Regions from separate parts of the Delftia sp. DT-2 genome, predicted to be linked through region 3. Evidence: riboswitches for the same ligand, from Rfam matches in the RefSeq annotation. Region 3 holds a riboswitch; each other region holds the start of a gene.
The links. Region 3 has a riboswitch for cobalamin ahead of PO605_RS17535 (TonB-dependent receptor). Riboswitches for the same ligand answer to the same signal wherever they lie in the genome.
Positions count from the first base shown of each region.

Region 1 (7,750 bases), on a different contig from region 3:
CGGTCTGGCCCGGCAGCAAGGCCCGGCCATCCCCGTCGCGCGGCAGCATGGGCTCGACAGGCAGGCCGCTGTGGCGATCCAGCAGCAGCGAATGTGCCTCGCCCGGCGCGAACAGATGGCCTTCGCCCCATTGCCGCAAGGCCACGATGACGGGGAACAGGTCCAGCCCCCGGGCCGTCAGCACATATTCCAGGTAGGCCGAGCCTTCGGCGGCCGGGCGGGTTTCGAGGATGCCGGCCTCCACCAGCCGGCGCAGCCGGTCGGCCAGGATATTGCGGGCCGCGCCCAGGCTGCGCTGGAAATCGCCAAAGCGGCTGATGCCGTCAAAGGCATCGCGCACGATGAGCAGCGACCAGCGGTCGCCGATCACATCCAGGGAGCGGGCCACCGGACAGGGCTGTGGTGTGTCAGGACGGATGTCTTCTTTCATGGCGTCATTTTGGTTGCATTTCAAAACTGGTTCAACTAGCATTCAAACAGTTTTGTTTTGCAACTGGATTCAACCCATGAACGCCTTCCCTGCCCCGGACACGGTCCGCATGCCGCGCAGCCTGGTGCTGCTGTTCGCCGCTGCCAGCGGCCTGAGCGTGGCCAATGTCTACTACGCCCAGCCGCTGCTGGAGGCGCTGGCGGCCGACTTCGGCATCAGCCATGCGGCCGTGGGCGGCGTGGTCACCGCCACGCAGGCCGGTTGCGCGCTGGCGCTGCTGCTGCTGGTGCCGCTGGGCGACCGGCTGGAGCGGCGGCGGCTCATGCTTTTGCAGTTGCTGGGCCTGGTGCTGGCCCTGGCGGCCGTCAGCACCGCGCGTTCGGCCGTTCTGCTGCTGGCGGGCATGCTGGCCGTGGGCCTGCTGGGCACGGCCATGACGCAGGGGCTGATCGCCTATGCGGCCAGCGCCAGCCAGGCGCATGAGCGCGGGCGCGTGGTAGGCGCGGCCCAGGGCGGGGTTTTCATCGGCCTGCTTTTGGCGCGCGTGTTTGCCGGCGCCGTGGGTGACCTGGCCGGCTGGCGCGGCGTCTATGCCTGCTCGGCCCTGCTGATGCTGGCCCTGGCCTGGCCCCTGTGGCGGCAACTGCCCCGGCTGGCGGCGCCCTTGCATGCACCCAGCTACACGCAGCTGCTCGCCTCCATGCTCCAGCTGCTGCGCCAGGACCGCATGCTGCGCACACGCGGCATGCTGGCCCTGCTGATGTTTGCCACCTTCAACATCTTCTGGAGTGCCCTGGTCCTGCCCCTGAGTGCGCCGCCCTACAGCCTGTCACTCACGGCCATTGGCGCCTTTGGCCTGGCCGGTGTGGTCGGCGCACTGGCCGCAGCCCGTGCCGGGCACTGGGCCGACCAGGGTTTTGCGCAGCGCACCAGCCTGGGCGCGCTGGTGATCCTGCTGCTGGCCTGGGCGCCGCTGGCATTGCTGGAGCAGTCGCTGTGGGCGCTGGTCGCCGGCATCGTGCTGCTGGACCTGGGCGGCCAGGCCCTGCATGTGACCAACCAGAGCCTGATCTTTCGCAGCAACCCGCAGGCCCACAGCCGGCTGGTGGGGCTGTACATGCTGTTCTATGCCGTGGGCAGCGGGCTGGGCGCGCTGATTGCCACCAACGCCTACGCGCGGTTTGGCTGGCACGGCGTCTGCGTGGCGGGGGCGGCGTTCAGCTTGGCGGCCCTGGTGTTCTGGGCCATGACGCGGGAAACGGCTGCCCAGGCCAGCGTTCCCGCCTAGACCCGACTCACCAGCTCCGAAGGCACCCGCCCCAGCGCCTTGCGGAACATGGTGGAAAACGCGCTGGGGCTGTCATAGCCCAAATCCAGCGCCACCTGCGTGACCGAGGCGCCCGCAGACAGCCGCGACACCGCTGCCAGCAGGCAGGCCTGCTGGCGCCAGGCGCCAAAGGCCATGCCTGTGTGCTGCTGGAAAAACCGGCTGAAGGTGCGCAGGCTCTTGTTCAGCGCCTGTGCCCAAACCTGGGGCGTGGCGCGGATGCTGGGCTGGGCCAGGAACTGCTTGCACAGGGCGGCCAGCTTTTCGTCGCGGGGAATGGGCGCGAACAGCGGCAGGCTGCGGGCCGAGGCCAGCTCGTGCAGCACCAGCGTGACCAGGGCGCCGTCGCGGCCTGCTTCGTCGTACAGCGCTGGCAGGTCGGCGCAGGACAGCAGCAGCTGGTGCAGCAGCGGGGTGACGACCAGGGCCTCGCAGTGCACACCCGGGCGGGGCGCAGCAGCCGGTTCGATGTACAGGCTGCGCGTGCTCACGCCCTGCATGCGCACGCTGTGCGGCTTGCTGGCCGGAATCCACACGCCGCTGTAGGGCGGGATGGTCCAGGCACCGTCGTCGGTTTCCACCTCCATCAGCCCGCTCATCCCGTAGAGAAACTGGGCACGCCGGTGGCTGTGCGTGGGCAGCAGCGTGCCAGGCGTGTAGTCGGTGCCGATGGCCAGCACATCGCGCGCCACGGCGTCCACGGAATGCAGCGGGATGTTGAGCATGGGAATGTCTGGAAAACAGCCAACAGGCTTTGGCAGGAATTCAAGGATTATTGACCCATCCGCGAAAGCAGGCCAAACCGCGGCATCCTAAGGTTCAGTCCTTGCTCGTTTTTTCCAAAGGACTGTCTGTGTTCCCTCTCCTGCTGCTGGCTTTCGGTGTGCTTGCCGGCGTGACCACCGTGCTCTTCGGCTTTGGCGGCGGCTTCGTGGCCGTTCCGCTGCTTTATGCGCTGCTGACCTCCATCCACGGCGCGGACTCCGCCGTTGGCCAGGCTGCCATGCACATTGCCGTGGCCACCTCCACCTGCGTGATGATTTTTGGCGCCTCCATGGCCACGCTGCGCCAGCACCGCGCGGGCGCCCTGCCCTGGGATCAGGTGCGGCCACTGGCTGGCTTCATCGCGGCCGGTGCCGTGGCGGGCGCGGCGGCCGCCACCTGGATCAGCGGGGAATGGGTGCGCTGGGCCTTCATCGCCTACCTGGCCCTGACCATCGCCGACGCGCTGCTGCGCCCGGGCTTCGTGCACGGCACCGCCGCCGGCATGCAACCAATGGGCCGGCAGGCGGCGGCCACGGCGGGCCTGGCCATTGGTGCGATCGCGGCCTTCCTGGGCGTGGGCGGCAGCGTGATGACCGTGCCGCTGATGCGCCGGCGCGGCGCCAGCATGGCGGCCGCCACGGCCATGGCCAGCCCGCTTTCCCTGCCCATGGCCGTGGCGGGCACCGCGGCCTACATGCTGGCATCGCACGGCGCGGGTCTGGGGGCCTGGCATGTGGGCTACGTGGACCTGCAGGCCTTTGCCCTGCTGACGACCGGTTCATGGACGGGCATCAGGCTGGCCGCCCCGCTGATCGGCCGCATTCCCGATGCCCTGCATGCCAAGGCCTACCTGGCCCTGCTGGGCCTGGTGCTGCTGGTCATGATCGTGGCCTGAGCGCTGCGCTCAACCCTCCTGGAAGATCGCCTCGATCCGGGTCTCGAACACCCGGGCAATGGCGAATGCCAGCGGCAGGCTGGGGTCGTAGCGGCCCGTCTCGATCGCGTTCACGGTCTGGCGCGACACGCCCAGCAGGTCCGCCAGCGCAGCCTGGCTCCAGCCGCGCTGGGCGCGCAGTTCACGGATGGTGTTTTTCATCGCCGGGCCGCCCCAAGATGAAAAGGCACCCCCTCGGGGGCCAGCGGACCTTGCACAGCAAGGGGAGCGCGGGGGTCATTTTTCATGGGAGGGGCACTTTGGCGGAACAGCTCATCGGCTGCGCAGCCAGTGAGCCACCGAGGCAGCCACCCAGAGCGCACCCATCAAGGGCCACACCATGAACATGCTGAGCTTGGGAAAACCTGCCACTTCCAGGAATCCATAGGTGAAGGTGATGCCCGCCGTACCCGCCGCAGCAATCGCCAGTTGCTCCAGCATGGACTTGCGCAGGAACTCGTCGGTATCGCGCACCAGCCGCACGATGGCCCGTACAGCCAGCGCAAACGCCAGCATGGGGCTGAGCAGCAGCGCCGTGCGCAGGGCACCCGCCTCCATGTCGGCACTCAGCACAAGCGCCCCGACAAGCAGCGCCGAGTACAGCAGCAGCGCAAATCCCAGTTCCTTCTGATAGCGGCGGTTGGTGGCAAGGGTTCGATTCATGGATGGATCTCGGCATGTGTAAAGGATGCTTGACATTGTGCGATGCCCGTCAAAGACATGTCAAGCAAGCTTTACATGCCTGCCGGACGCCCCGCCGTACAATCGCCGCCGTTGGTGCCAGCAGCCCCAGGGGCTGCGGTTAAACGGGAAACATGGGGCGGCCAGATCAAGCCGCCCGCATGTACTGCCCCCGCAACAGTGAGTGAAACGCCGCGTGCATGGCACCGGCCCCCGCCAAACCCGTGCCACTGGGCGTACAGCCCGGGAAGGCCTTGGCGAGTGCGTCACCAGTCTGGATACCGGCCAACAGGCGGCCGGCCGCGCATGCAGCGCAGCCGGTCTTTGTGGTTTCCGTGCCGGCGGGGTCGCTGGCGCGCAACTGGTCCGCATCCATGCACACCCTCGCCTTCGCGCGCGCCTACGGCGCCGCCCTTCGCTCGCCTCCGGCTTTCTCCGCACCTCGGATGTCCGCCCTGGCCCTGGCCTCGCTGCTGGCCTGCCAGGCCCAGGCGCAAACCCAGTCCTCGCAGCTGGACACCGTGGTCGTCACCGCCTCGCGCAGCGAGCAGCCGCTGCGCACGGTCACGGCCGACATGACCGTGATCGATGCCGAGACCATTGCCCGCAGTGGCGCCACCGGCGTGGCCGACCTGCTGGTGCAGGTGCCGGGCGTGCAGATCAACCGCAATGGCGGGCCGGGCCAGGTCACCTCGGTCTACCTGCGCGGCACCAGCAACCAGCACACGGCCGTGTTCGTCGACGGCGTGCGCTACAGCTCGCAGGAGCTGCAGGGCGGAGCGGTCTGGTCCACCCTGCCGCTGGCGCAGATCGAGCGCATCGAAGTGCTGCGCGGCCCGGCCGCAGCCATCTATGGCTCAGACGCCATGGGCGGCGTGATCCAGATCTTCACCAAGCGGGCTGACGGCCAGACCCGCGCCTATGCCGAGGCCGGCATAGGCAACCAGGGCACCAGCAAGCTGGCCACAGGATTCCAGGGCGGAGCCAACGGCTTCACCTATGGCCTGAACCTGGCGGACGAGCGCAGCGACGGCTTCGACGTCTACCCCGGCAACACCTTCTCGCCCAACCCGGACAAGGATGGCTACAGCAACACCTCGCTGGGCCTGAACGCGGGCTACAAAACGGGCATCCACCAGATCGACGCCAGCCTGCTGCACAGCCGCCTGCGCACCCACTACGACCAGAGCCCGCCGCCGTTCGACGACTACGACGTGGTCAAGAACACCACCGGCAGCCTGCGCTGGCAGGCCGGCTGGAACGCCATGTACAAAAGCGTGGTCCAGATCTCCCATACCGACAGCCAAAGCGACCGCCACACCCAGTCGCCCGAAAGCGCCAAGGGCCGCTCCACCAACTACCTGCTGCAGAACCTGTTCACGCTGGGCCAGCACCGTTTCAACATCGACCTGGAGCGCCGCGAGGACAAGCTGGACACGCAATACGCCTGGACGCAGAACACCGACAGCCGGCGCGTGCAGAACTCCCTGTCGGCCGGCTGGCGCCTGACCGAGGGCCGCCACCAGTTCGACGCCAACCTGCGCCACGACCAGGTGCGCGACCAGCAGAACAAGACCACGGGCGGCCTGGGCTACGGCCTGCAGATCGACCAGCGCTGGCGCTGGGTGGCATCGGCCGGCACGGCCTTCAGAACCCCCACGCTGTACGAACGCTTCACGGGCCAGGCGGCGGCCGACCTCAAGCCCGAAAGCAGCACCAACGTGGAAACCGGCCTGCACTATGCGGCCGGTGCCAACCGCCTCTCGGCCGTGGTCTACCGCAACAAGTTCAAGAACCTCATCACCTACGACTGGAACAGCGCCCTTCCCTGCAACTGCTACCGCAACTGGCAAAGCGTGGAGATCACCGGCCTGACGCTGTCGGGCGGCACGCGCCTGGGCAGCACCAACCTGGGCGCCTCGCTGGACCTCATGAACCCCGAGAACCTGGAGACCGGCAAGCTTTTGCCCTACCGCTCCAAGCGCATGCTCAAGCTCAATGCCGACACCCAGGCAGCCGGCTGGACGCTGGGCGGCGAAGCGCAGCTGTACAGCGGCCGCTACGCCGACGAGGCGAACACCTTCAAGCTGGGCGGATACGGCGTGGTCAATCTCTACGCCCAGCGCCAGCTGACCAGGCAGTGGACGCTGCTGGCACGCGTCAACAACATCGCTGACCGCGACTACGCCCCCACGCGCGGCTATGCGAACGCCGGCCGAACGGTCTTCGTCACCGTGCGCTGGACACCTCTGCCCTGACCCCATGCACCTGCTTCTGCGCCCGTCCCGCCTTCTGCTGCTGATCGCCGCCCTGGCCTGCGCGGGCGGCGCCAGCAACGCCGTCGCGCAAAAGGCGGTGGATGTGCCCCAGGGGAGCACACCCGCGCCCTACACCGTCACCGACATGCGCGGCCGTGAGGTGCGGCTGGCGCGCGTACCGCAGCGCATCGTCTCCCTGCTGCCCTCGCTGACCGAATCGCTGTGCGCGCTGGACGCCTGCGAGCGCATCGTGGGCGTGGACGAGTTCTCCAACCACCCGGCGCGCGTGGCCGCGCTGCCCAAGCTGGGCCACACCTTTGCCCCGCTGGTCGAAGCCACCGTGCGGCTCAAGCCCGACGTGGTGCTGATGGCGTATTCCGCACCCGTCATCGCGCAGCTGGAGCGCTTCGGCATTCCGGTGCTGGCACTGGACGCCAACGACATGGCGCAGCTGGAGCAGGTGCTGCACAAGCTCGACCAGCTGCTGCACGTGCAGCGCGCCAACGCCCTGCTGGCGCGCATGCAGGCCGAGGTGGACCAGCAGGCCAAGGCGCTGGCTGCGCACGCGCCCGCAGGACAGAAGGTGTATTTCGAAGTGGACGCCACGCCTTATGCGGCGGGGCCGGACTCCTTCATAGGCCAGCTGCTGCAGCGCCTGGGCGCGCGCAACGTGCTGCCGCCCAACCTAGGGCCCTTTCCGCGCATCACGCCTGAATACGTGCTGCGCCAGCAGCCCGAACTCATCATCCACACGCCGCAGACGCCATCGGCCAGCTTTGCCACCCGCCCCGGCTGGAGCCGCATGCCCGCCGTGCGCTCCGGCCGCATCTGCGCGCTGGACCTGGTCGAGACGGACGTGGTCTCCCGCCCCGGCCCGCGCCTGGGCGAGGCCGCGCGGGCGCTGGGCCGCTGCCTGGAGATGCCAGGCGCAGCGCCGCGTTGACTTCCTCGGCCCAAATTGACCAACGGCCCTGCCTACTCCAGCACCACCGCCGTGCCGCTGGCAGACACCATCAACATGCCGTTGCCCTGGCCCAGCACCTCGTAATCCAGGTCCACCCCCACCACGGCATTCGCGCCCAGTTCCTGGGCGCGTTCCTCCAGCTCCTTGAGCGCAATCTCGCGCGCCCGCTGCAGCTCGCGCTCATACGTGGCCGAGCGCCCACCCACGATGTCGCGCAGCCCGGCGAACAAGTCCTTGAACACATTGGCGCCCAAAATTGCCTCGCCCGCGACCACGCCGCAGTAGCGGGTGATGCGGCGGCCTTCGATCTGGGGAGTGGTGGTGATGATCATGAGAAATCCTCGGTGAGTGACGGAGATAAGCCTTGAGCGCCAAGCCGGCCGGCGATCGG
Region 1 covers NZ_JAQOTI010000017.1:95,471-103,220, reverse strand. Annotated here, with positions in the region: gene PO605_RS25945 (winged helix-turn-helix transcriptional regulator) at 1-430, opposite strand, end outside; gene PO605_RS25940 (MFS transporter) at 507-1,718, shown strand; gene PO605_RS25935 (AraC family transcriptional regulator) at 1,715-2,482, opposite strand; gene PO605_RS25930 (sulfite exporter TauE/SafE family protein) at 2,611-3,417, shown strand; gene PO605_RS25925 (helix-turn-helix transcriptional regulator) at 3,427-3,618, opposite strand; gene PO605_RS25920 (hypothetical protein) at 3,730-4,119, opposite strand; cobalamin riboswitch at 4,216-4,441, shown strand; gene PO605_RS25915 (TonB-dependent receptor domain-containing protein) at 4,512-6,395, shown strand; gene PO605_RS25910 (ABC transporter substrate-binding protein) at 6,400-7,338, shown strand; gene PO605_RS25905 (heavy metal-binding domain-containing protein) at 7,371-7,691, opposite strand.
Region 1: it holds a riboswitch for cobalamin, as region 3 does, so the genes downstream of both, PO605_RS25915 (TonB-dependent receptor domain-containing protein) here and PO605_RS17535 (TonB-dependent receptor) in region 3, are expected to answer to the same signal.

Region 2 (7,750 bases), on a different contig from region 3:
GGCTCAGGGTGGTGCGCGGGTCCACCTGCCAGCTCAGCGCGGCGTCGGCCACGGTGTAGGCGGGCAGGTTCACGGTATTGGCGTTGTTGCCAAAGCGGTCACCCACGTAGCGCAGGCCCAGCGAGGCTTGCCAGGCGCCCACACGGTAGTGGCCCCAGAGGTTGGCCGTGGTCTTGGCCACGTTCTGCGGGCGGTTGCCGGCGCGGTTGCCGCCGGCCTCGATGAGCGTGTCGAACTGGGCATCCACATAGGACAGGTTGCCCTCCAGGCGCAGGGTGGGCGTGGCCTGGAAGTTGGCAGTGACCTCGGCGCCGCGCGAGGACTGGCTGCCGCCCTGGATGGAGATGGCCGGGCGGTCGGGGTCGCGCGTGATGATGTTGTCCTTCTTGATGTCGAACACGGCCAGCGTCCATTCGCCGCGCCCGCCTGCCACCTGCTGCTTGATGCCGATCTCGGCCTGGCGGCCCTTGCTCAGCTTGTAAGCCGTGTTGGCCAGGTTCAGCGAGACCAGGCTGTTGACGGGATCATGGCCCGAGCTGATCTGCCCATAGACATGGGTGTCGCGGGCCAGCTCATAGGTCAGGCCCAGGCGCCAGGAGGTGGCGGCCAGCGTCTTGTTGAAATCCGTGCCGCCCACCAGCGAGTGGCTGGCAAAGTCGTAGACATCGCGGCGCAGGCCGGCCATGGCCAGCCAGCGGTTGCTGATGCGCCAGGCATCCTCCAGGTACAGCGCATGCTGGGTCACGCCGGTTTCGGTCTTGGCCTTGGTGACATCGGGGCTGGCCCAGCTGCCATGCACGGGGTCCCAGGCCGAGACCGTGGACGAGCCGCCATAGGGCGAGTTGTTGGACAGCCGCAGGTTGATGCGTGCGGCCTCCCATCCCATGGCGATCTTGTGCGATCCCCGGTCCACGTTCAGGCCCAGGCGATTGCCGGTCTGCTCCAGGTCGTGCAGGATTTCGAGGTAGTCGGAGCGGCCCACGGTCCAAGTGGCGGGGTTGAGCGCGTAGGCCTCGATGTTGCGCCAGTGGCGGTCCGACTGCACGTGGTACAGCTCGTTGCGCACCGTCAACCAGTCATTGGCCTTCCATTGCACCTTGGCGCGCAGGCGCTCGTCGGCATAGCGCAGCACGCTGTCTTCGGCGTTGTAGTTGCGGTCGCGCAGGGACTCCACCACCTTGCCGTCCAGGCCCGGCGTGCCCCAGTAGCGGCTGGGCTTTTGCACGCTGCGGTCGGCAATCAGGTCGATCTGCAGGTCGCTCGTGGGCTCCAAGCGCAGCGTGCTCATGAACTTGCCGTTGCGCGACTGGTCCAGGTCGCGCTCGCCCGCGCTGCGCGCGGTGTAGCTGTCGATGCGGTAGCTGGCATAGGCGCCCAGGGCGCCGGTCACGCCCAGGCCCACGCGCAGCGTGTCGTCCGTGCCAGCGCCCAGCAGCACCTCGGCCGAGCTGGTGCGGCTGGGCTGCTTGCGGATGGCGTTGACGGTGGCGCCCATGGTGCCGCTGCCATACATCAGCGAGGCCGGGCCGCGCAGCACGTCGATGCGCTCGTAGCCCCAGCTGTCCCCGGGATAGGCCGTGGTGCCGGCGGCCACGCCCAGCACCATGCCGTCTTCGGCCACGCCCACGGAGTTCACGCCCGCAAAGCCGCGGCTGCTGAAGGACAGGCCGCCATTGCCCGGCGTGCTGCTGGACGTCAGGCCCACGGTGCGCGTGACGGCGTCCACCAGGGCGTAGTCGCCGCGCTCCTGCATCTGCTCGGCAGAAACACCATCCACGCTGGCAGGCACTTCCTGGTTGGAGACGCCGGTATGGCTGGCCGAGCGCGCAGGCTGGGCCAGTTGCTGGCCGATGCGTTCGGCCTGGCCGGTGACCTGCACTTCGGGCAGGACAGTCTGTGCCTGCACAGGAGCGGACAGGAAGGCGCAGGCCAGGGCCAGCGGGCTCAGCCGAAGGCAAAGGGAATCGGCAGCACGGGTGCTGGGAACGCAGGAAAGGGAGGAATGCATTTCGAACATCGGTCTTCGACCGCCTGATGCGAAAGCAAGGCACTGCCGCCTCTCCAGCCAGCGTGCAAGGATAGGGTGCAGGACATTGCCATCCGCACCCCGCAGACAGTCAAGAAAGCGCCCGCTCAGCGGGCGCGAAACGCAGCAGGCCGGTCTCCGGGCTCACAAGCGGCGCAAGGACATGCCTTGCGCCCAGCGCCCCGTCTTCCCAATCCACCCGCGAAAAGCTGCATGTTGCAGACCACGCCATGGACCAGTGACAGCCTGTCATCGCCCCTCCGCAGGGTTGCGGAGACTGGCGGGACAGGCGTGGAGCGCCTTGACTTGTTTACCGTTGCGGGGGCAGCCAAGGCCTGTGCCGGCAGCGCAAAAAGCATTTGCTGGCAGTCACCTTGTTCCCGTTTCATCCCCATGGCTGGCATGTGGACACCTGATGCACGGATGCCTTTGCAGGCGCGGCATTATAGCCAGCGGCCCGCGTCGGTAGCCTGCGGCGCGTCGTGCAGCAGCAGCTCCACACCCAGCCACTCGCCACGGTGAACGCGGCTGATGGCATGCCGCAGATGCACGCGGTAAAAGCCTGCCGCACCGCGCACCGGGCGCGGCCCCGTGGCGATGATGGCCGCATCCCCCAGGCCCAGCGGCAGCACCATGGGGCGCGATTGCATGCGCGGGCGCTGCTCGGTCATCACGAATTCGCCGCCCTCGAAATCCTGGCCCGGCCGGGACAGCAGCAGCACCAGCTGCAGCGGGAACACCGCCGCACCTTCGCTGTATGAGCGCAGCGGCGCATGGCCCGCCTGCGCCACATGCAGCAGGTGCGACTGCGGATGCATTTGGCCGCGCTGGTGGCCCAGCTGCCCGAAGGCCTCGAACGAGGCGGGCAGGGCAGGCTGCATGTCCATTTGGGCACGCCAGCGATTGGCAATGGCAAGCAGATGCCGGTACAGCACCGGGCGCCATGTGTCGAGGGAGGGCGGCAGGCCATTGCGCATGGCCGCCTCGCTAGCCAGGGCGCGGCTTTCATCCGCATTCAGCAGCCGTGGCAGCAGGCAATGGCCCTCTGCATCGAGCTGGGTGGCAATGCGGCCCCAGTCCAGGCCGGCGAAGCGATCACTGCTGTTCAGCCCATCCATGTCGACCCCGCCATTCAACCCGCCTTGCGAAACGTGAGATTGATGCGCCGCCCGCCCAGCAGCGGGTGGGGCTGGTCCTTGAGCGGCAACACGCCGTGGTGGCGCAGCCGATCCACGCCGCCCCAGACCACCACGTCGCCATGCTGCAACAACACCCTGGCCGTCTTGTCCGCGCGCGCAAGCCCTCCAAACAGAAATGTGGCCGGCATGCCCAGTGACACCGAGACGATGGGCGCGTCCAGGTCACGCTCGTCGCGGTCCTGGTGCAGAGACAGGCGGCTGCCGGGCAGGTACTGGTTGATCAGGCAGGCGTCGGGCGCGAAGCCCTCGAAGCCCGCAGCGGCGGCCGCTTCGCCCGCCAGCTGCGCAAACACGGCCGGCATGGCGGGCCAGAGCTGGCCGCTGACCGGGTCGATGGCGCTGTAGCGGTAGCCGCGCCGGTCGCTGGTCCAGCCCAGCGCGCCGCAGTTGGTCATGGCCACCGACATGGTGAAGCCGCCCGGCGTGACCAGATGGCGCAGCGGCGCCTGGGCCATGACGCCGTCCACCGCAGCCAGCAGTGGCGCCGCATGAGGCAGGGCGTGGCCGCGCAGCACCACGGACCGGGGACCAATGGGTTCGATGCCCATGGGAGATTCATCGGCAAAAAGATCCAGCGTGCTCATACCGGCCGTCCATCAAAGTGCGTCATATCAGAGTGCGTCATGAAAGATCAGCCCCACGGTATGGCGATGGCCGCTTCGGACGCGGCTGACGCCATGGCGCATGGCCGCGCGGCGGTAGCCTGAGCGCCGCCCCGGCACGGGCCGGTGGCGCACGGCCAGGACCAGCGCATCGCCCTGGTCCAGCGCCATCACATCGGCCCGTTGCCGGTCGCCATCGGCCTGGGTAATGACGAATTCGCCGCCCGCAAAGTCCTGCCCCGGCCGCGACAGCAGCAACACCACCTGCAGCGGAAACACATGCTCTCCATAGACATCCTGGTGCAGGCAGTTGTAGTCGCCCTCGCCGTATTGGAGGATCAGCGGCGTGGGCCGCAACTGGCCGTGCGCGTGGCAGCGCGCCAGGAAGTCCTGCAGCCGGTCCGGATAGCGCACATCCAGCCCCATGCGCTGGTTCCAGCGGTTGGCCACCGGCACCAGGCGGGAATACAGCTGTTCGCGCAGCCGCTGCAGCAGAGGTGGCAAGGGGTAGTCGAAATACCGGTATTCGCCACGCCCGAAACCGTGACGGGCCATGACGATGCGGGAGCGAAAACCGTCTTCCCTGGTGTAGAGGGCCGCCAGGTCACGGCATTGCTGCGCGTCCAGCAGGCCGGGCAGCCGGGCACAGCCGTGCTCGTCGAGCTGGTGCTCCATCTGCGTCCATTGGCAGGGCGGGGCGGATTCGCAAGCTTCGTTGTCGAAAAGGCGGAGGTTGTGCATGGCGGGCGCGGTTGGCGGTATGGGCGCTGTGGGCAATTGCCGCAGTCTAGGGCGCCGCCGCAGCGCCTGCATCCCGCTTCTTGCAGTGGACAGAATGTCAACCGGCGGCAGCGCCTGCCAGCCGCGTGCTGGACAGGCCTGGGAGGGCCGGCTGGCAACTGCAATTGAACAATCGCGGCATTCCTGCAAACGCCTCAGGCCCGCCATGTCCAGCAACGTCCATCACCTCTATCTGTTCTTCGATACGCCCCTGCAGCTGCGCCGCGTGCAACTGATCTGCCAGTACCTGGCCCGGCAGTCCTGGGAGCAGGCCGAGCGCTGGATCCATGAGCTGGACCCCGCCCTGGACCGGTCCGCGCTGTGGGATGACGACTGGGCCAATGCCAGCGCCCTGGGCCATCCCCAGCATCTGGAGCTGGGCTTCGACACCCGCACCACGGCCGGCATGCCCTGGCGGCTGCTGGAGACCTTGTTCCAGCACGGCCTGCAGGCGGCGGTGCTGCATGTCTTCTACGACCAGGTGGGAGAGAGCGAGCGCTATCACTTCGATGCCGGCCAATGGGTCAGCCACCATGCCTGGCTGGCCCGCTACCCGGAGCGCCAGGTGCTGGTCGATCCCGACGCAGAGGTCTATCCGCGCCCGGGGGAGGAAGAGGGCAACGATGGCACCTCACTCAGCAATCCCGCCCAGCCCATGGCCATCAGGCAACTGCGCGAGCGTGACCAGGAGCGCAATCGCCAGGCCCAGGAGTCCGTGCAGGCCCTGCTGGAGACCATGGCCAGCCTGCGCAAGAGCGGCGTGTCGCCGGTGGACGGCATCGCGGGCCTGTTCATGCTGCGGGCAGGCTTTCGCGGACTGTGCGAGGCCGTCGCCTTCACCGTCGTTGCCGCCCTGGCTTTCAGAGGCAAGGGCCTGTGGCTCTGGCTGGCCCTGGGATTGGTACTGGCGGTCGTGCTGCCGCTGTACCGGATGGCCAGTGCGCGGCGGGAGTTTGCGGGGCAGGGCGGCAGCGACCCGGCATCCTGAGACAATCCGCGCTCGGCAGAATGAAACAAATTGCACAAGATCCGGCAAAGTCCCAGGAGAGGGTGAACAGGATGTGGATACCGACCGTCGTCACGGCAGGATGGACATGCGCCATCAGGCGCCGTCTTTTTGAGCAGGGCCAACGCTGATGCAGCCCACCGCAATCGAGCAGGGCCCCGCCGTGGCCGCAGGCGTTCACGAGGATTTCGGCCATCTTCTGGGTCTGTACATGCGCCGCATCCGTGCCAGCGCTTCGGGGGTGGCCACCGAGATCGGGCTGAGCCGGGAAGCCGTCAACAACTGGAGGAATGGGGTTTCCCTGCCCAATCCGCGCTCGCGCGACCGGCTGGCCGCCTGCGCCCAGTATCTGCGGCTGACGGAGGCGGAGACCAATCGCCTGTTCTCCGCCGCCGGCTTTGCCACGCAGTTCCCGCTGCAGGCGCCAGCCGCTGGCGCCCAGCCTTTTGCCGGCTTCATGGACCGGCTTTTTGCCCAGCTGGCCCAGGCCTCGCCCTATGCCATCACCATGCTGCTGTCTCCCGCGCACTGGGGTCAGCCCCCGTTCCGCCAGGAATTGCTGCTGCGTGCCCGCGCCCAGTACGGCGCCGAGGCGGTACTGCACATCCAGCCGCCGTACAGCGTGAGCACGGCCCCGGCCGACTACTTTGCGGCCCTGGGCCGGCAGTGCGGGCTGGGCGAGGTGGGCTCGGACTACGAATTCGAGGCCCTGCTGGAAAAGCGCCTGCTGGCAGGCGGCCGCCTGTTCTGCCTGGTCAGCCGTTTCGAGCAAGGCACGGCCGCACTGCGCGAGACGCTGGCCGGCATCCTGCGCAGCCTCAGCGAAATGCACAGCGGCCGCCTGCACCTGCTGCTGTGCGGCAGCGAAGCGCTGGCCGACCTCAAGTACCGCAGCGGCGACCTGTCCCTGCTCAACATCGGCCAGGTGGCCCACTGGCCCGATCCCACGCAGGAAGACCTGGCCCTGATGGCGCGCCAGCGCTGGCCGGCAACAGCCTGGCCGGCCGAGGTCATCGTGGCATTGCAGGCCCTGACGGGCGGGCATCCCGCGCTCTTCGAGGAAGCGCTGCAATGGCTGGTGGAGCAGGGTGTGGGCATCGCTGCCGTGCACTCGCCACTGCTGCGCGCCCATCTGGTGGCCAGTGCGCGCCTGTGGCAGACCCTGCTGCCACTGGCCCAGGAGCCGGCCGCACGCGATCAATTGCGAAGCCTGGTGGATGCGGCATCGCTGGGCCGTGCGCGGCCTTATCTGCAGGATGCCGTGCTGCGGCGCCTGTTCTGGGGCAACCTGCTGCAGGTGCGCGGAGCGGGCGAGGGCGCCCACCTGCACTGGCGCTGCGACATCGCCCGCGAAGCCGCAATGGCAGTGCTGCAGGCATGAGCGGCCCGGCCCGCCTTCTGCAGCTGCCCCGATCCTATTGGCGCGCCGCGCTGCTGGCCTTGTTCACGCTGTTCATAGGCACCGCCATACTTTTGCCCCGCTACAACCCCGTTACCCGCGGCAGCCTGCAGGGCGCGGAAAGTTCAGGGCGGGTCTGGAACGAAATCATCCTGTGGCGCCTGGCCCTGATGGAGCATGTGCGCCAGCATGAAAGCTGGCCGCAGGACATCGCCAGCGTGGCACCGGAGATTGCCGAGCCCCGCGTGCGCATGAGTTCGCCCAGGCCCTTCGTGCTGCAGGCGGACATCGTGCGCGACAGCCAGATGGGCGTGCTCTCAGGAACCCAGGTCCTGCTGCAGCTGAACATGCCCAGCCAGGACTGGAGCTGCCAGGGCGGCCAGCCACCCACCCCGCCACGCTATCTGCCGCTGAACTGCAGCCCCTCGCCAGGCCAGCCAGAGCACGAACCCTTTGGCTGGCTGCGCAACATCATCTGGACCTGCGCCCTGGTCTTTGGCGGCCTGGCCCTGCTGTGGCTGGTCCGCCATCCGCTGATAGGCCCGGCGCAGCTCAAGCCCGGGCGCCTGCGCCGCAAGCCGTATCAGCATCTTCCCCAGCTGGACCGGCTGCTGCGGCTCACCGGCCGGCGGTCCGCCGTGCTGCGCGCCGCAGGCATACGCCCGCCCGACTGGCAGCGTGCCCTGCGCCTTGCCGGCGCCAGCCCCGCCGCCCGCGTGCGCGCCCTGGCCGAACGAC
Region 2 covers NZ_JAQOTI010000024.1:51,595-59,344, forward strand. Annotated here, with positions in the region: gene PO605_RS28960 (TonB-dependent receptor) at 1-2,017, opposite strand, end outside; cobalamin riboswitch at 2,139-2,457, opposite strand; gene PO605_RS28965 (2OG-Fe(II) oxygenase) at 2,470-3,144, opposite strand; gene alkB (DNA oxidative demethylase AlkB) at 3,159-3,809, opposite strand; gene PO605_RS28975 (2OG-Fe(II) oxygenase) at 3,837-4,568, opposite strand; gene PO605_RS28980 (hypothetical protein) at 4,774-5,595, shown strand; gene PO605_RS28985 (hypothetical protein) at 5,744-6,994, shown strand; gene PO605_RS28990 (AAA family ATPase) at 6,991-7,750, shown strand, end outside.
Region 2: it holds a riboswitch for cobalamin, as region 3 does, so the genes downstream of both, PO605_RS28960 (TonB-dependent receptor) here and PO605_RS17535 (TonB-dependent receptor) in region 3, are expected to answer to the same signal.

Region 3 (7,750 bases):
GGCGCTCCTCGGGCTTGAGGGCGCGCGGCGTGGTCGCCAGGCGGGCCGCGAACTGGTCGATGCGGGCACGCACCGTGTCGGCGCCTGCGCCGGCGCCCGTGGGGTCCAGCATTTCGCTCGCGGGGGTGTCGCCGCTGACGGCGGCAAAGCGGTTGAGCATGCCCTGGAAGCCCTGGAACATCGTCAGGTCCACATTCATGCACAGGGCGGCGATGTAGCGGCCCTCGGAGTCGCGGATGCCGATGGACGTGCTCTTGGCCTGGCGGCCATCGGCGAACTGGTTGGGGTAGTTGGCGATGACCTGCTCGTAGCCGGGGTCGAGGATGCGGGCCAGGCCCAGCTCCGTCGCGCCCTGGCCCACTTCGCGGCCCGACAGGTTGTTGTGGATGGCCAGCACCGCATGGGACGGGTCGAGCAGGTCATGCACCACCACCTCGCAGAACGGGGCAAAGGTCTGGCCCAGGCCTTCGGCGATCTGGGCCAACTGGTCCAGCAGTTGGCGCTGCTCGGGAGTGCGTTGTGTCATATTGGACATTTTGTTTTGAATTGGACAAAATGTCAAAACCCAGGCGACCTGCCTTCTTGTCCGTTTCTTGTGCTCCCTGCCATGTTCGACACCCTTGTTCACCTGCTGCAATCCCAGGACGCGCGCTTTCGCGTGATCGAGCACCCTGCCGAGGGCCGCTCCGACCTCGTCGCCGAAATCCGGGGCACGGCACCCGGCCAGGGTGCCAAGGCCATGCTCTGCAAGAGCCGCGATGCGTCCGGTGCGGGCGATCCCCAGCTGTTCCTGGCCGTGCTGCCCGGCGACCGCAAGCTGGACTTCAAGCGCCTGGCCCAGGCCGTGGGCGTGCGCAAGGCCACGCTGGCCTCGCCCGAGGAGGCCCAGGCCGCCACCGGCTGCGTGATGGGATCGGTGCCGCCGTTCTCCTTCAACCCGCAGGTGCGCCTGGTGGTGGACCCGGCACTGGTGGAGCGCTTTGCCGAGATCGCCTTCAATGCGGGCCGGCTGGACCGCTCCATCGTGCTGGACTCGGCCGACTATGTGCGCATTGCCCGGCCCGCGCTGCACAGCCTGAGCGGGGATGGCGCCGATTGACCCGGGGGCCGGGCGGTGCCCACAATCGCAGCAACGCCCGCACATCCTCTCCTGACCATGACCACCCCTGCCAGGCAGTTCCCCGACCGGCCCGATGCGGCCGGCTTTGTGCGTGCGACGCTGGCTGCCGCACTGGCCCAGGTGCAGTCGCATATGGATGCCGTGGATGCCGTGGATGCCGTGGATGCCGTGGATGCCGTGGATGCCGTGGACGCCGGCAGCGGCGAGGCCGAACGCATCCACCAGCTGCGCGTGGCCCTGCGGCGCCTGCGCACCCTGCTGCGCGAATGCGCAGGGCTGGCGCCCGGCATGCGCGCCGAATGGGATGCCCCGCTGGCCCTGGCCTTTGCGCGCCTGGGCACGCTGCGCGATGCCGGCACCCTGGCCGACGTGGTGCGGCCGCTGCTGCAGGACGCCGATGCGCCCTTGTGCGAATGGACCGTGCCGGATGCCGGGCAGGCCGACGCGGACGCGGCCGCTGCGGTGCGCGAGCCGCAGTTCCTGCAAACGCTGGCCGAGATCCATGCGCTGGCGCAGGCGCCTGCAGGCAAGCGGCAGCCCGGCCTGGTCAGCCTGTCCGCCGCAGGCACGCGCAAGTACCTGGCACGGCGGCTGGCGCGCCTGCACCGCCAGGTGCTGCGCGACGGCCGGCACTTCGACCGCCTGCCGCTGGCGCAGCAGCACCGCGTGCGCAAGCGGCTCAAGCGCCTGCGCTACCTGGCGGACTTTGCGCGGGAATTCGCGCCCGGAATGTGGCCCGGCAAAAAGGGGCGGCGCTTTGCCGAGGTGCTGGTGCCCGCCCAGGACGCGCTGGGCCTGCACAACGACATGGCCGTGGCGGCCGCGCTTTTTCGTGACGAGGCCGGCACGGATCCGCGCGCCTGGTTTGCCGCCGGCTACCTGCAGGCCCGCCTGGCCACCAGCGCGCGCAGCAGCCGCCGCGCGCTGCGTGCGCTGGCCCGCGTGCCGGGCTTCTGGGCCTAGACCGCATCAGCGATAATCCGCCGCTGGCGCACCGCCGCAGCCCCTGGGCCGTGGCGGTGCGCTGTTGCTGAAGGTGCCCCATGCCGTTCACCGGCCAGGGGTTCAACGGGAAGCAGGTGCGCGATGCCATCGAGGTGGCCGCTCGCAATGCCTGCGCTGCCCCCGCAACGGTCAGCGGAATACAACTCCCCACGCGGACGCGCCCCAAACCACGCGCCGCAAGCCACTGTGTCCTTCTCGGGCATGGGAAGGCGGGGATGCCTGCCGCAGCGCGCCCACCCTGCGCGCCGCAGCGTTCCGCAAGCCCGGATACCGGCCTTCTGCATTGCTTTCGGACGCCGCGGGAGTGCGCCTGTCCGGTCCGGCCCCAGCCTGCGCTGCCGTGGCCGGCTCCGGCGTGCGCGCCGTGCGGCGTGGTTCAGACGATAGGCCCCACGGGTGACTGGGGCAGTTGGATTCAACGCATGCGCTTCGCTTCCTCGGCCGCCGATTCCTCCGGCCTTCTCTCTGTTCTCCCTCTTGTCTCCAGCCTGCGGCCCGTAGCGGCTGCGGCCCTGCTGGCCAGCTGCGCTGCAGCGGCCGGCGCCGCGCAGGAGCCGGCTGGCCGATCCACGGACTCCGCCGACGATGCGCTGGACGCCGTCTTCGTGACCGCCACCGCGCGGCCCGAGGCGCGCAGCCGCATCGCGGGCACCACGCAGACCATCGACCGCGAGGCCATAGAGCGCTCCAGCGCGCGCTCGGTCACCGACCTGCTGGCCGAGAACGCCGTGGGCTTTCTCAGCGAATGGACGGCGGCCCAGACCTCGATGAACCTGCGCGGCGCCTCCACCGACGGCCAGGGGCGCGACTTCCGCAGCCAGGTGCTGGTGCTGGTCAACGGCCGGCGCGCGGGCACGGCCAACCTGTCCAAGCTCAGCCCCTCGGATGTGGAGCGCATCGAGATCGTGCGCGGCCCGTCCTCGGTGATCTACGGCAGCCAGGCCATGGGCGGGGTGGTCAACATCATCATGAAGACGGGAGCGACCGCACCCGGCACGCGCGCCCAGGTCCAGGCCGGTTCATGGGACCTGTGGCGCACCGATGCGCAGACGGCCGGCGCCAATGACCGCTTCGACTGGTACTTCGGCGTGAGCGCAGGCGGGCGCGGCGACTACGAGTCGGGCGACGGCGGCACGCGCATGGAGAACACGGGCTGGAAGCGGCGCGGCGCCAGCGGCGCCCTGGGCTGGCAGCTGCACGAGCTGCATCGCGTGGAGCTGCAACTGCGCACGGACGGCATCTACAACGCGGGCTTTCGCGGATCGGGCGCCAACATCTACAGCCGCGACAACCGCAGCAACCGCTCGCTGGACCTGACCTACGAGGGCGCACTGCCCGGCCAGCGCCTGAGCTGGACGACCCACATCTACAGCCTGGTCGATACCGATGAGTTCAACTGGGCATCGCCCGTGATCCGCTCGGGCAACAGCGCCGTGCCCGGCACGGCGCGCGACTACAACCACCGCCAGCTGGACGCCACGGGCCTGCGCTTTCAGCCGCGCCTGCGTGTCAGCCAGACCAATGACCTGCTGATGGGCTTCGACTGGGAGCGCAGCAAGCTGCGCTCCGACCGCCTGCGCGTGGCCATGCCGGGCGGCCCGGCGGGCCAGGTTGCGCCCTACGACAACAACCAGACCGAGCAGGTGCACGCGCTGTACTTCGAGGACGCGCAGACCCTGTTCGACGACCGCCTGACCCTGCGTGCCGGCCTGCGCAAGACCTGGGGCACGACGCGTTTCGACGATACGCCCAACCTGGCCCTGGCCCAGGCCAGCACGCGCGACTACGACAACCACACCTGGTCGGCCGGCGCCACCTGGAAGGCCACGGACCGGCTCACGCTGCGCGCTGCGGCCTCCACGGGGTTCCGCGCGCCCACGGCCACGGAGCTGGCCTCGGACTTCACGGCCGTCGGCGGTGGCCGCACCTTCGGCAACCCCAACCTCAAGCCCGAGACCAGCCGCCAGATCGAGGTCGGCGCTGCGCTGCAGCAGCCCGGCTGGCGCGTGGATGCGGCCGTGTTCCAGAACACCATCAGCGACCGCATCATCACCGTCTCGCGCGGGGCCACGACCAATACCTCGGACTACGCCAACAACGCGGCCGACATCGTGGCGCGCGGCCTGGAAATGCAGGCCGACATGGACCTGGCGCGGGCGCTGAACCTGACGGGCCACCAGCTCAAGGCCTGGGCTGGCGGCTACTACCACTTCAGCATGCGGGACAAGGGATCGCCAGCGTCGGCCAATACCGACAAGGTGCAGCGCATGTACCGCTACGAGGTCTCGGCCGGCGTGCGCTACGGGCGCGGCAGCGGGCGCCTGCAGGGCGACTGGAGCCTGCAGCTGTCCACGCTGCTGCGCGGTCCCATGTGGTACGACACGGAAGAGGCGCTGCTCATCCCGCAGGGCGAGCCCCGCAGCACCTTCATCCACCGCAAGGGCGCCTTCACCATCTGGAACCTGCGTGCCGACTACCGCGTGTCGCCGGGCGTCAAGCTGTTCGCGGCCGTCAACAACCTGTTCGACCTGAACCGCCACCCCATCTTCATCGCGCTGGACCGTGCGCCCTGCATCGCCAACCCGGCGTACCAGAACGGCGGCTGCGGAACGTCGATGGCCGGGCGCGAACTCATGGTCGGCCTGCAAGCAGAGTTTTGAGGTCCATGGCATGAGGCAATCCAGCACCACGCGCCGCCAGTTGCTGCGCCAGGGCGCGGCGGCGGCCCTGGGCTGCGGCCTGCCCGCGGCCTGGGCCGACACCGTCGCTGCAGGCGGTCCGGTGGTGCTGCAGGATGCGCTGGGCCGGCGCGTGGAGATTGCCGCGCCGCCGCAGCGCATCGTCTCCATCTTTGCCTCCAACACCGAGCTGGTGGCCGCGCTGGGCCTGCTGGACCGCGTGGTGGGCGTGGAGGATTTCACGCGCTTTCCACCGGGCGTGGAGCGCATTCCCAAGGTGGGCGGGCGGCTGGGGTTCTCGGTGGACGCCGTGGTGGCGCGCCAGCCGGACCTGGTCATCGTCACGCCCGCGCGCCAGGCGGCGCACCAGCTGGTCGATCCCATGGAGCGCATCGGCGTGCCGGTGATGGTGCTGCTCAGCCGCTCGCTGGCCGAGGTGATGGACAACCTGCGCCTGGTGGCCCGCGCCACGGGCGTGCAGGCGCGCGGCCAGGCGCTGGCCCTGGCGCAGGAGACGCGGCTGCTGCGCGTGGACCGGCAGGTGGCCGGCCAGCCCCGGCCGCGTGCCCTCATGGTCACGGGCCGGCTGGGCAACGGCATGCTGCTGGCGGCCCGGCCGGGCACCTATACCGGCGAGGCCATGGTGCGCGCGGGCGCTTCGTTCGCGCTGGACGGCCTGGGCACGGTGCCCCAGGTCTCGCCCGATGCCGTGCTGGCCGCCGACCCCGATGTGCTGCTGTTCGCGGGCACGCAGGAGGCCATGCAGGACCTGATCGGCCAGCGCGGCTGGCGCGACCTGCGTGCCGTGCGCGCGGGCCGGGCCACCACGGTGGCGCGTGCCGAGTTCCTGATTCCCGGGCCGCGCACCTTCGGCGGCGTGGAAAAGCTCTCGCGCTGGCTGCACCCTGCGGCCTGGGCCGGGGAGGCCGCATGAATTCCCTTTCACATCCACCTGCGTGGCGCCCCTGGGCCGGTGCGGTCCTGCTGCTGCTGGCCAGCCTGCTGATTGCCGCCTGCGCGGGCCACCAGTGGGCCAGCCCGGCCGACCTGCTGGCCGCGCTGGGCGGCGAAGACAGCCTGCGCAGCCGGCTGCTGCTGCAGTGGCGCGTGCCGCGCGTGCTGGCAGCCGCCCTGGTGGGCGCGCTGCTGGGCCTGTCGGGAGCCATCTTCCAGGGCGTGTTCCGCAATCCGCTGGCCGAGCCCTATCTGCTGGGCGCCTCGGGCGGCGCGGCGCTGGGGGCGACGGTCGCCCTGCTGGTTCCCATGCATCTATTGTTCGGCCTGTCCCAGGCCTGGACGCTGCCCGTGCTGGCCTTTGCGGGCGCCTGGGGTTCGACCGTGCTGGTGCTGGCCGTCTCGCGCGTGGCCGGTGCCACCGATGCGGCCGGCATGCTGCTGGCCGGCGTGGCGCTGGCGGCCGTGCTGGGCGCGCTGCGCTCGTTCCTGATGCTGGCGCTGTCCGATGAGACGGTGAGCCTGCAGGTGGTGCTCAGCTGGGTGCTGGGCGGCATACAGACGCCGTCCTGGAGCGGCCTGGGCCTGCTGGCCGGCGCCTCCCTGGCCTGCCTGGCCGGGGCCATGGCGCTGGCGCGCGGGCTGGACCTGCTGGGCCTGGGTGCCGATGCTGCCCAGGGCTTCGGCCTGGATGTGGCGCGCTTCACGCCGCTGGCCGTGCTGGCCGGCTCGCTGGTGGTGGCCGTGGCCGTGGCCTATGGCGGGCTGGTGGCCTTCGTGGGCCTGGCTGCGCCGCACATTGCGCGCTGGATGGCGGGACCGCTGCACCGCGCGGCCCTGCCGGCGTCGGCGCTCACGGGCGCCATCATCGTCACGCTGGCCGATGCGATTGCGCGCAGCGTGCTGCCGCCGGCCGAAATCCCGCTGGGCCTGGTCACGGCCGTGGCCGGCGGGCCCTTCTTCATCGTGCTGCTGGCGCGCAGGCTGAGGTCCGCATGAACGATCAAGCCATGGACGACGCCGTGCCACGCCTACAGGCCCGGTCCCTCACGCTGCGCCACCGTGGCCGCAGCGTGCTCGACGCCGTCTCGCTGCAGCTGCCCGCCTGCGGCGCCGTGGCCCTGGTGGGACCCAATGGCGCAGGCAAGTCCAGCCTGCTGTCCCTGCTGGCGGGGCTGCAGGCGCCTGCATCCGGCAGCGTGCTGCTGGACGGGCAAGACATCGCAACCCTGCCCGTGGCCGAGCGCGCACGCCGCGTGGGCCACATGCCGCAGCGCTTTGCGCCGCACTGGGACCTGACGCTGGCCGAGCTCATGCACATGCGGCTGGCGGGCCGGGGTGGTGTCGAGGCGGCCGTTGCCGGCGCCGGGCTGCAGGATTTCGCGCGCAGGCGCTGGTCCACGCTGTCCGGCGGCGAGCAGGCGCGTGCCCTGCTGGCCACCGTGCTGGCCACCGACCCGCCCGTGCTGCTGGCCGACGAGCCCGGCGCCGCGCTGGACGTGCGCCACCGCCTGGCCCTGGTGCAGGCGCTGGCGCAGCGCGGGCGCGAGCGGCTGGTGCTGGTGGTCATGCATGACCTGGACCTGGCGCTGGCGCACTTCGGGCGCGTCATCGTGCTGGACCAGGGGCGCATTGCGCTCGATGGGGCCCCTGCCGAGCTGCTGCATGCGCCGGGGCTGGATGCCGTGTTCGGCGTGGATTTCGAGCGCATCGACGCACCCCCGCAAACCTTGCTGCGCGCGCGGCTGAAACAGGAGAACTGACCCCATGCGCATCGATCTGGCCGGCTGGACGCGCGACGCCACGCGCGGCGACCACCGTGAATTCCTGGCACTGTTCGAGCGCGCCGAGCGCCTGGGTTTCCAGGGCGTGTGGTTCAACGAATTCCGCGTGCCCGATACCGCCTGGCCCTATCCCTCGCCCCTGCTGCTGGCCGCCGCCGTGCTGGCGCGCACCGAGCGGCTGCGCGTGGGCACCTCGGTGCTGGTGCTGC
Region 3 covers NZ_JAQOTI010000009.1:107,681-115,430, reverse strand. Annotated here, with positions in the region: gene PO605_RS17550 (helix-turn-helix transcriptional regulator) at 1-526, opposite strand, end outside; gene PO605_RS17545 (YbaK/prolyl-tRNA synthetase associated domain-containing protein) at 608-1,099, shown strand; gene PO605_RS17540 (CHAD domain-containing protein) at 1,157-2,083, shown strand; cobalamin riboswitch at 2,138-2,418, shown strand; gene PO605_RS17535 (TonB-dependent receptor) at 2,548-4,785, shown strand; gene PO605_RS17530 (ABC transporter substrate-binding protein) at 4,796-5,737, shown strand; gene PO605_RS17525 (FecCD family ABC transporter permease) at 5,734-6,756, shown strand; gene PO605_RS17520 (ABC transporter ATP-binding protein) at 6,753-7,520, shown strand; gene PO605_RS17515 (LLM class flavin-dependent oxidoreductase) at 7,525-7,750, shown strand, end outside.